Regions from separate parts of the Flavobacterium aquidurense genome, predicted to be linked through region 2. Evidence: riboswitches for the same ligand, from Rfam matches in the RefSeq annotation. Region 2 holds a riboswitch; the other holds the start of a gene.
The links. A riboswitch is a leader RNA that binds a small molecule or an ion and turns the genes downstream of it on or off. The one in region 2 is predicted to bind cobalamin.

Region 1 (3,426 bases), on a different contig from region 2:
AGTTTTTCTCAATGATATGGCAAGTTTTGAAAGTGCCGGAGTGAGCAGGAAGTAGAGAAGTTGCAGTTTTCAGTTTCAGTATTGAGTATTCATCTTAAATTTATAATCACACTTTCTTAAATGAAAAAAGAACTACATATTTTTTTTACCTCTTTAATGTTTTACACCAGAATTCCGTGTCCAAAAAACATTGATCATCATCCTGATTATTTAAACAAAGCCACTCGCTATTTTCCTTTGATCGGCTGGATTGTGGGCAGCATTTCTTTTCTGGCTTTTTACCTTTCTTCTCTTTTTCTTTCTGTAGAAACTGCGGTAATTTTTGCCTTAATTATTTCTGTACTTACTACTGGAGCTTTTCACGAAGATGGTTTTGCAGATGTTTGTGATGGTTTTGGCGGAGGCTGGACCAAAGAAAAAATTCTGATCATTATGAAAGATAGTGCTATTGGTGCTTATGGAGCTATTGGTTTGGTTTTACTTTTTTTATTAAAATTCAAATTACTTTCTGAATCTGTTTCGCTTTTTAAATCAGATAATTCTCTTGTTCTTTTTCAGGTTTTTCTTTTATTTGTTTCTGCTCATGCCTTGAGTCGTTTGGCTGCTATTTCGATTATTTTCACTCATGAATATTCGCGGGATGACGCTTCCAGTAAAAGTAAGCCTATCGCTAAAAATCACACCTGGAAAGAGATATTGGGCTCATTTTTCTTTGGATTAATTCCGTTATTGTTTTTGTCTTATTTTCAATATCAATTTCTTTTGGCACTAATTCCGGTATTTATAATGCGTTATTTTTTAGCCCGTTATTTCCAGAAATGGATCGACGGTTACACGGGAGATTGTCTTGGGGCAACACAACAAGTTTGTGAAGTCGTTTATTATTTAAGTATTCTTTTGATATGGAAATTTATCTAGTTCGCCACACTGAAACAATTTGCAAAAAAGGAGTTTGCTACGGACAATCAGATGTTGATATCGCAGCACCTTTTGAAGCTGTTTTCGAAAATATTCTCTTGCAATTACCGTCAGAAGCTGTAGTCTTTTCGAGTCCCCTGAAACGTTGTTTGATTTTGTCCGAATACATTCAGGAAAACATTAAAGTAATTGCATTCGAAAAAGATGCACGATTAATAGAAATGAATTTTGGTGATTGGGAACTGAAAAACTGGAATGATATTCCGCCTGAAGAACTAAATCCCTGGATGGAAGATTTTGTAACTATTAATGCTAAAAACGGGGAATCCTTTACGGAACTCCACAATAGAGTTGTTGATTTTTTATCTCAAATCTCAAAAGAAATAACGACACCTATCGTTATTGTAGCACATGCCGGTGTAGTCAGAAGTATCTTATGCCATTATAGTGCATTGCCGCTAAAAGATGCTTTTAACAATAAAGTAGATTTTGGACAGGTCATCAAAATTGAAGTATAAGTGTCTTTTTGATTAGAATTTGTTTTTAAAACATAAACAAATTTGAAAAATCGACAATTTTAACTTTATCTTTGCACGAAATTAAGGTTGTGTTTATTTTTTTAAACACATTAAAAGGGAATCAAGTAATAATTAGAAAATCTTGAGCTGTACCCGCAACTGTATGCTTTGTTCTTAAACGAATGTTTGTTGTTAACTCCAAAACCACTGCTCGCTCCGGCGAATGGGAAGGTAAACAACAAAACGCAAGCCAGGAGACCTGCCTTTGTAACCAATATCGAGCTCTCGGGAAAAAGAGTGTAGAAATTATGACTTTAAAAAAACTTTTTGCTATTTGTTTATTGTTGATGTGCCAGATGATTTCGGCGCAAACTGATTCTATTAATAAACTGAAAGAAGTTATAGTTTCTGATACCAATCTTAAGAAATACTCCAATTCACAATCGGTTCAGGTGTTAAATGATTCGATCATCAATAAAAATCAATCTTCTTTAACCTCTCTTTTAAATTACAATACTGTTATTTATTTTAAGGAAAATGGTCTTGGTATGACCTCCGGTCCTTCTTTTAGAGGAACTACTGCAGCACAAACCGCAGTTATCTGGAATGGTATCAATATTAATTCACAATTTTTAGGTCAGACAGATTTCAACACCATCGGAACAAGAGATTTTAATTCAATCGCTGTAAAAGCCGGAGGCGGAAGTGTTTTATACGGCAGCAGTGCCATAGGCGGAAGCATACATCTCAACAATGATTTAGAATTTAAAAAAGATTTCTCTAATCATCTTTTTTTCAGTGCCGGCAGTTATGATACTTACAATGCCAATTATCGCACTATGGTTTCATCAGACAAATATAGTCTTCAGGTTAGTTTTTCGCGAAATAGTTCAGAGAATGATTTTAAATATCCCGGAAATAGCGACCAGAGAAACAGTAACGGAGAATACTATAACACGAGTATGAATACCACTTTTGGATATAAAATCGATTCCCGAAATGTAATAAAAGTATACAGTCAGTTTTATGATTCAGAACGTCATTTTTCTTTAACGACTCCTACAGCATCCAAAACAAAATACGACGATTTTAATACCCGAAACCTTTTAGAATGGGAAAATAAATCTGATCGTTTTACTTCTAAAGTAAAATTGGCACATATTGGTGAATCGTACAAATATTTCTCTGACATTAATTCAGAGTTATTTACTTATGGAAAAGTCGAAACCTCGATTATAAAATATGATCTGGCCTTTGATGTCAATAACAAAATTAAACTTAATGCTATCGTTGACTATAATCGTAATAAAGGATATGGCTCGAGCATCAATAATGTAAAAAGGGAAATTGGTTCTGCAAGTTTATTATTAAGCCATCTAGTAACCGATAAATGGGATTATAATGGTAGTATTCGTCAGGAAATAACCGATAATTATGGCAATCCTTTTCTTTTTTCTTTAGGAACAAGATATTTGTTTACAGATTTTTACCGCATAAAATTTAATGCTTCAAAAAATTTCAGAATGCCAACTTATAATGACTTATTTTGGGAAGGGAGCGGTAATCCTGACTTAAAACCTGAAACATCTTATCAGGCTGAGATTGGTAATGAGTTTTTCACAAAAAACTTTTCATTATCCGTAACAGCTTACTACAATTCGATCAAAGACTTATTGCGTTGGGTGCCATCACAAGGAGGCGGAGACAATTGGTCACCTGAAAACACAAAAAAGGTGAGAGCGTATGGCGCTGAAGTCCTTTTAGAATGGAGAACCAAAATAGACAACCATAATTTTACACTTAACGGAACTTATGCCTATACGGTTTCCGAAAGCAAACAATTAATAAGTGGTGAATTGGTTTATAAGCAATTGATTTATGTTCCGTATCACAAACTAACAGGAGCTGTTTCGTACAACTGGAAAAAAGTTTCCTCCTATTTTCAATATCTCTATAATGGCGATGTTTACAGCACTCCTTTTAATAATCC
Region 2 (3,426 bases):
CTCCGTTTTTATCTATCGCCCAATCAATATCAATCGCCGAATCATCATCATTGTTAGGCGCATTGTCTGCGTAGCCGTATAAAAAGGCATACTGCACAAAATAACTTCCTGTTCCACTTTCGTCAACCGCATTGTCCGGTAATCTTGTACCTTTAAAAGTGATACTTTGCTGATCTTTCAGCCATTTTGGCCAATATTCAAGAGAATGGTTGTAAGCATTGTTTTGTACCAGATAACCGTCTTTGCCCTGATTGTCCTTCCAATAGATATATTCCGTATCCGTAAAATTTACTGTTCCTGTTCCACCGCCCGGAACGGGTATTTTATTAGGATCCGGTCTGTAATAGGTTATTTCATAATTATGAATCGTTTTTTCCATTTTATGTCCGGCACCTTCTATTTCGTACCATTCATCGTCCGGAAGCCCGTTTTTGTTTTTATCATAAGACACCATGATTACCCCCGCTTCACTACTGCCGCCACGCATAGTACTATTAGGGTTAGGATTGGCTTCTGCCCAAAACGCATTACCCAATACCCTGAAATCGCGTTTTTCCTTAACATTTACAATAGTATGGTCGAAGCCAAAAACAACATAACCACCAAAAGCACCAAGAGAAATCAGGTCTCCGTTTTTCTTGGCCAGGTAAGTATTCGTTCTTGTCAAAACCCTCTCGGCCGTATCTCCATCATTGGCTGCCGGCAAATCGTTTATAAATTGTCCCGGAGCAGGTTTAAATTCAAAAACTTTAGCGATAAAAGTTTTAAGTTCTTTTGCTTCTTTGCTTACTGTAATGACAATCTTCTGGTTCTGGATTGCTCCTTTGTCATTTATAGTAACTGTCAGATTATAAGTTCCGACTTCTGTAGCTGCAAACAAGGCTTCTTTTGTGGTTGTATTGACCAATGAATAATTCTGGGTTGGTGCATTGGTTACCGTCCAGCTGTAAGCAGCATCTGCGCCGGCTACAATATTGGGACTCACGGCAAGTATGGTAAATCTTGCTACATTATAAGGGAGATCCTGACCGGCTATTGGAGGATTACTCACATCGTCACTTCCGCCATTATCTGAACAATTGGTAAGCATAATTGCTGCAGCCAAAAGGATCGTCGATCTAAAATAGGGTAAGGCTCTTTTATACATATATTTATTGTTTTAATTTTTAATTATAAAAAGAATAGTTATTAAACTATTTGTTGAGGTAACTTTTATTTTATAACTGTCTATATGAAGAGTACAACAGATAAAAATATTCAATTGAATCCCGTAATGGCGGAATATAAATTGCTCCGACTTTGAAGTTTGTCGGAATTTTTGAATAAGGATTTTTAGGAATTGGGATTGCGAAATGAGCTTTAATATGCTCGTTTAAACTTTGAGATAATTTTCCGGACAAGCTTTTTATTACAGCGAAATGCCAACGAAGTTTTAATTGTAGTGTATCGAATTTTAAAACCCGCAAAAAAGCCTCAGACTTCCCTGATTGAACAAAGGAAGCGGTTATTACAAAATGAAATAAAAGTTTTTTTCCGGTAGTATACATCACTCATTTAATTAAATAAACTCCGTGATATAACAATCAAAAGCAATAAGAGAGAATCCCGTTATAAAATAACAGGTCAATTTCTTGTTGTTCAACTTTATTCCACGAAAGTCTTAAACTATGTGATTCTGGCAGGTCTCCTGACTTGTTCCATCTTTAAACAACCTTCTCATCCGCCGCAGCGAACAATGGCATGAGTAACGTTTAAAGACTTATATAGAACTTACAGTAGCGGGTCTGTTCAGGATTTGCACCTGATTCCCTTTTAACTGTTTTTTCTTAAGAAAAAACAGACCAAAATCTGAGGGTAAATATATAATTATCTTTATAGAAATCCACTACTTTTTATCATTAAATTAGATTTATCACAATTTTTATAAAAAATGTAATGGTTAAACTTCTAAAAAATTGATTAAAATATCATTTTCGTAAGAAATAACCATTTCGTGTTTTTAATGTTGATTTTAAAGACTTTCCCTGAACCGAAGCCTTTCTGTATCATCAAAATACAAGCTTTATTTTAAGTTAAGAATGTGTATCTTTACTATCAAAAATCCTACAATACGTATCGTGTTGCTACTGTGCAGTATCAAATGCAACGGCAAAAAAATCGCAAATTTGTTCTTATCCATATCTGTAAATACCCCGAAATATTTCTTTAATACAACGAATTGAATCATTTGGTTTTAAGGAAAGCAACAATAATCTCTCAATAGCAGTTATAGATTGAATTAACATCACTTAAAAACTATTACATATGGCATTTGATTATATACCGATAGAAAGAGTTGAAAAACTAACTAAAAAGGAGTTTATAGACAATTATTACAAACCGCAGAAACCTGTTGTAATTACAAATCAAATAGAAGACTGGCCCGCTTTTACCAAATGGGATTTTAATTTTATCAGGGAAGTTGCAGGTGACAAAATGGTGCCTTTGTATGACAGCCGTAAAACCGATTATACTAAAAAAGTCAATGAACCTGACTTTACAATGACAATGTCAGAATACATCGATATTCTTGAAAAAGGTCCGACTGATCTCCGTATATTTTTATACAATCTTATGAAAGAGGTTCCTGTAATGAAGTCTGATATGCAGTGGCCGCGCCTGGGACTTCGATTACTTAAAAATTTGCCTCTTGTTTTTTTTGGCGGTCAGGATGCAAAAGTATTCATGCATTATGATATTGATTTTCCTAATATTTTTCATGTACATTTTGAAGGTAAAAAGCAATGTGTTTTGGTCGATCCTAAAGAAACAAAATACATGTATCGCCTGCCCTATTCCTGGTTGTGCAATGAGGACATTGATTTTGATAACCCTGATTTTGAACGATTTCCGGCACTTCGAAAAGTAAAGCCCTACATTACCCAGCTCAACCACGGAGAAATGCTGTATATGCCGGAAGGCTGGTGGCATTATATGAAATATCTTTCGCCGGGTTTCTCCCTGAGCCTGAGATCCCTTGCAGGAAGGCCTTTGAACTTGTGGAAAGGTTTTGCGAACGTTGCCATCATCCGTTATTATGATAACTGGATGCGCAAAAGAAAAGGTCAGGAATGGCTGGATTACAAAGATGCCGAATCTATTCGCAGGACTAATGCCGCTTTAGAAGCAGCAGAATAAACAATAGATAGAAAAAAAACATAAAAAACTCCAAAATCTATTGACTCTGGAGCTTTAAAAATACTATCGGTTTTAACTAAAGATTTTAAACCAATCTGATTCCCAGACTTCTGTAACTATCCAGTTTGCTGTCATCACTTGGCAGATCTGTAATAAGTGTATTAACCTCTTCAAGATCACATACTTTGAAGGGTTCTGTATTGTTTATTTTTTCAATATTTCCCAATGCAATTGTCTGTTTCGCATTGT

Region 1: linked by a shared signal. The riboswitch ahead of B0A67_RS12865 (TonB-dependent receptor plug domain-containing protein) and the one ahead of B0A67_RS01405 (hypothetical protein) in region 2 are both predicted to bind cobalamin.

Annotation. Positions count from the first base shown of each region.
Region 1 covers NZ_MUGR01000024.1:116,861-120,286, reverse strand. The annotation lists gene cobT (nicotinate-nucleotide--dimethylbenzimidazole phosphoribosyltransferase) at 1-55, shown strand, start outside; gene B0A67_RS12875 (adenosylcobinamide-GDP ribazoletransferase) at 121-918, shown strand; gene cobC (alpha-ribazole phosphatase) at 903-1,436, shown strand; cobalamin riboswitch at 1,504-1,717, shown strand; gene B0A67_RS12865 (TonB-dependent receptor plug domain-containing protein) at 1,745-3,426, shown strand, end outside.
Region 2 covers NZ_MUGR01000002.1:43,790-47,215, forward strand. The annotation lists gene B0A67_RS01400 (hypothetical protein) at 1-1,147, opposite strand, end outside; gene B0A67_RS01405 (hypothetical protein) at 1,218-1,547, opposite strand; cobalamin riboswitch at 1,661-1,861, opposite strand; gene B0A67_RS01410 (cupin-like domain-containing protein) at 2,305-3,177, shown strand; gene B0A67_RS01415 (DeoR/GlpR family DNA-binding transcription regulator) at 3,263-3,426, opposite strand, start outside.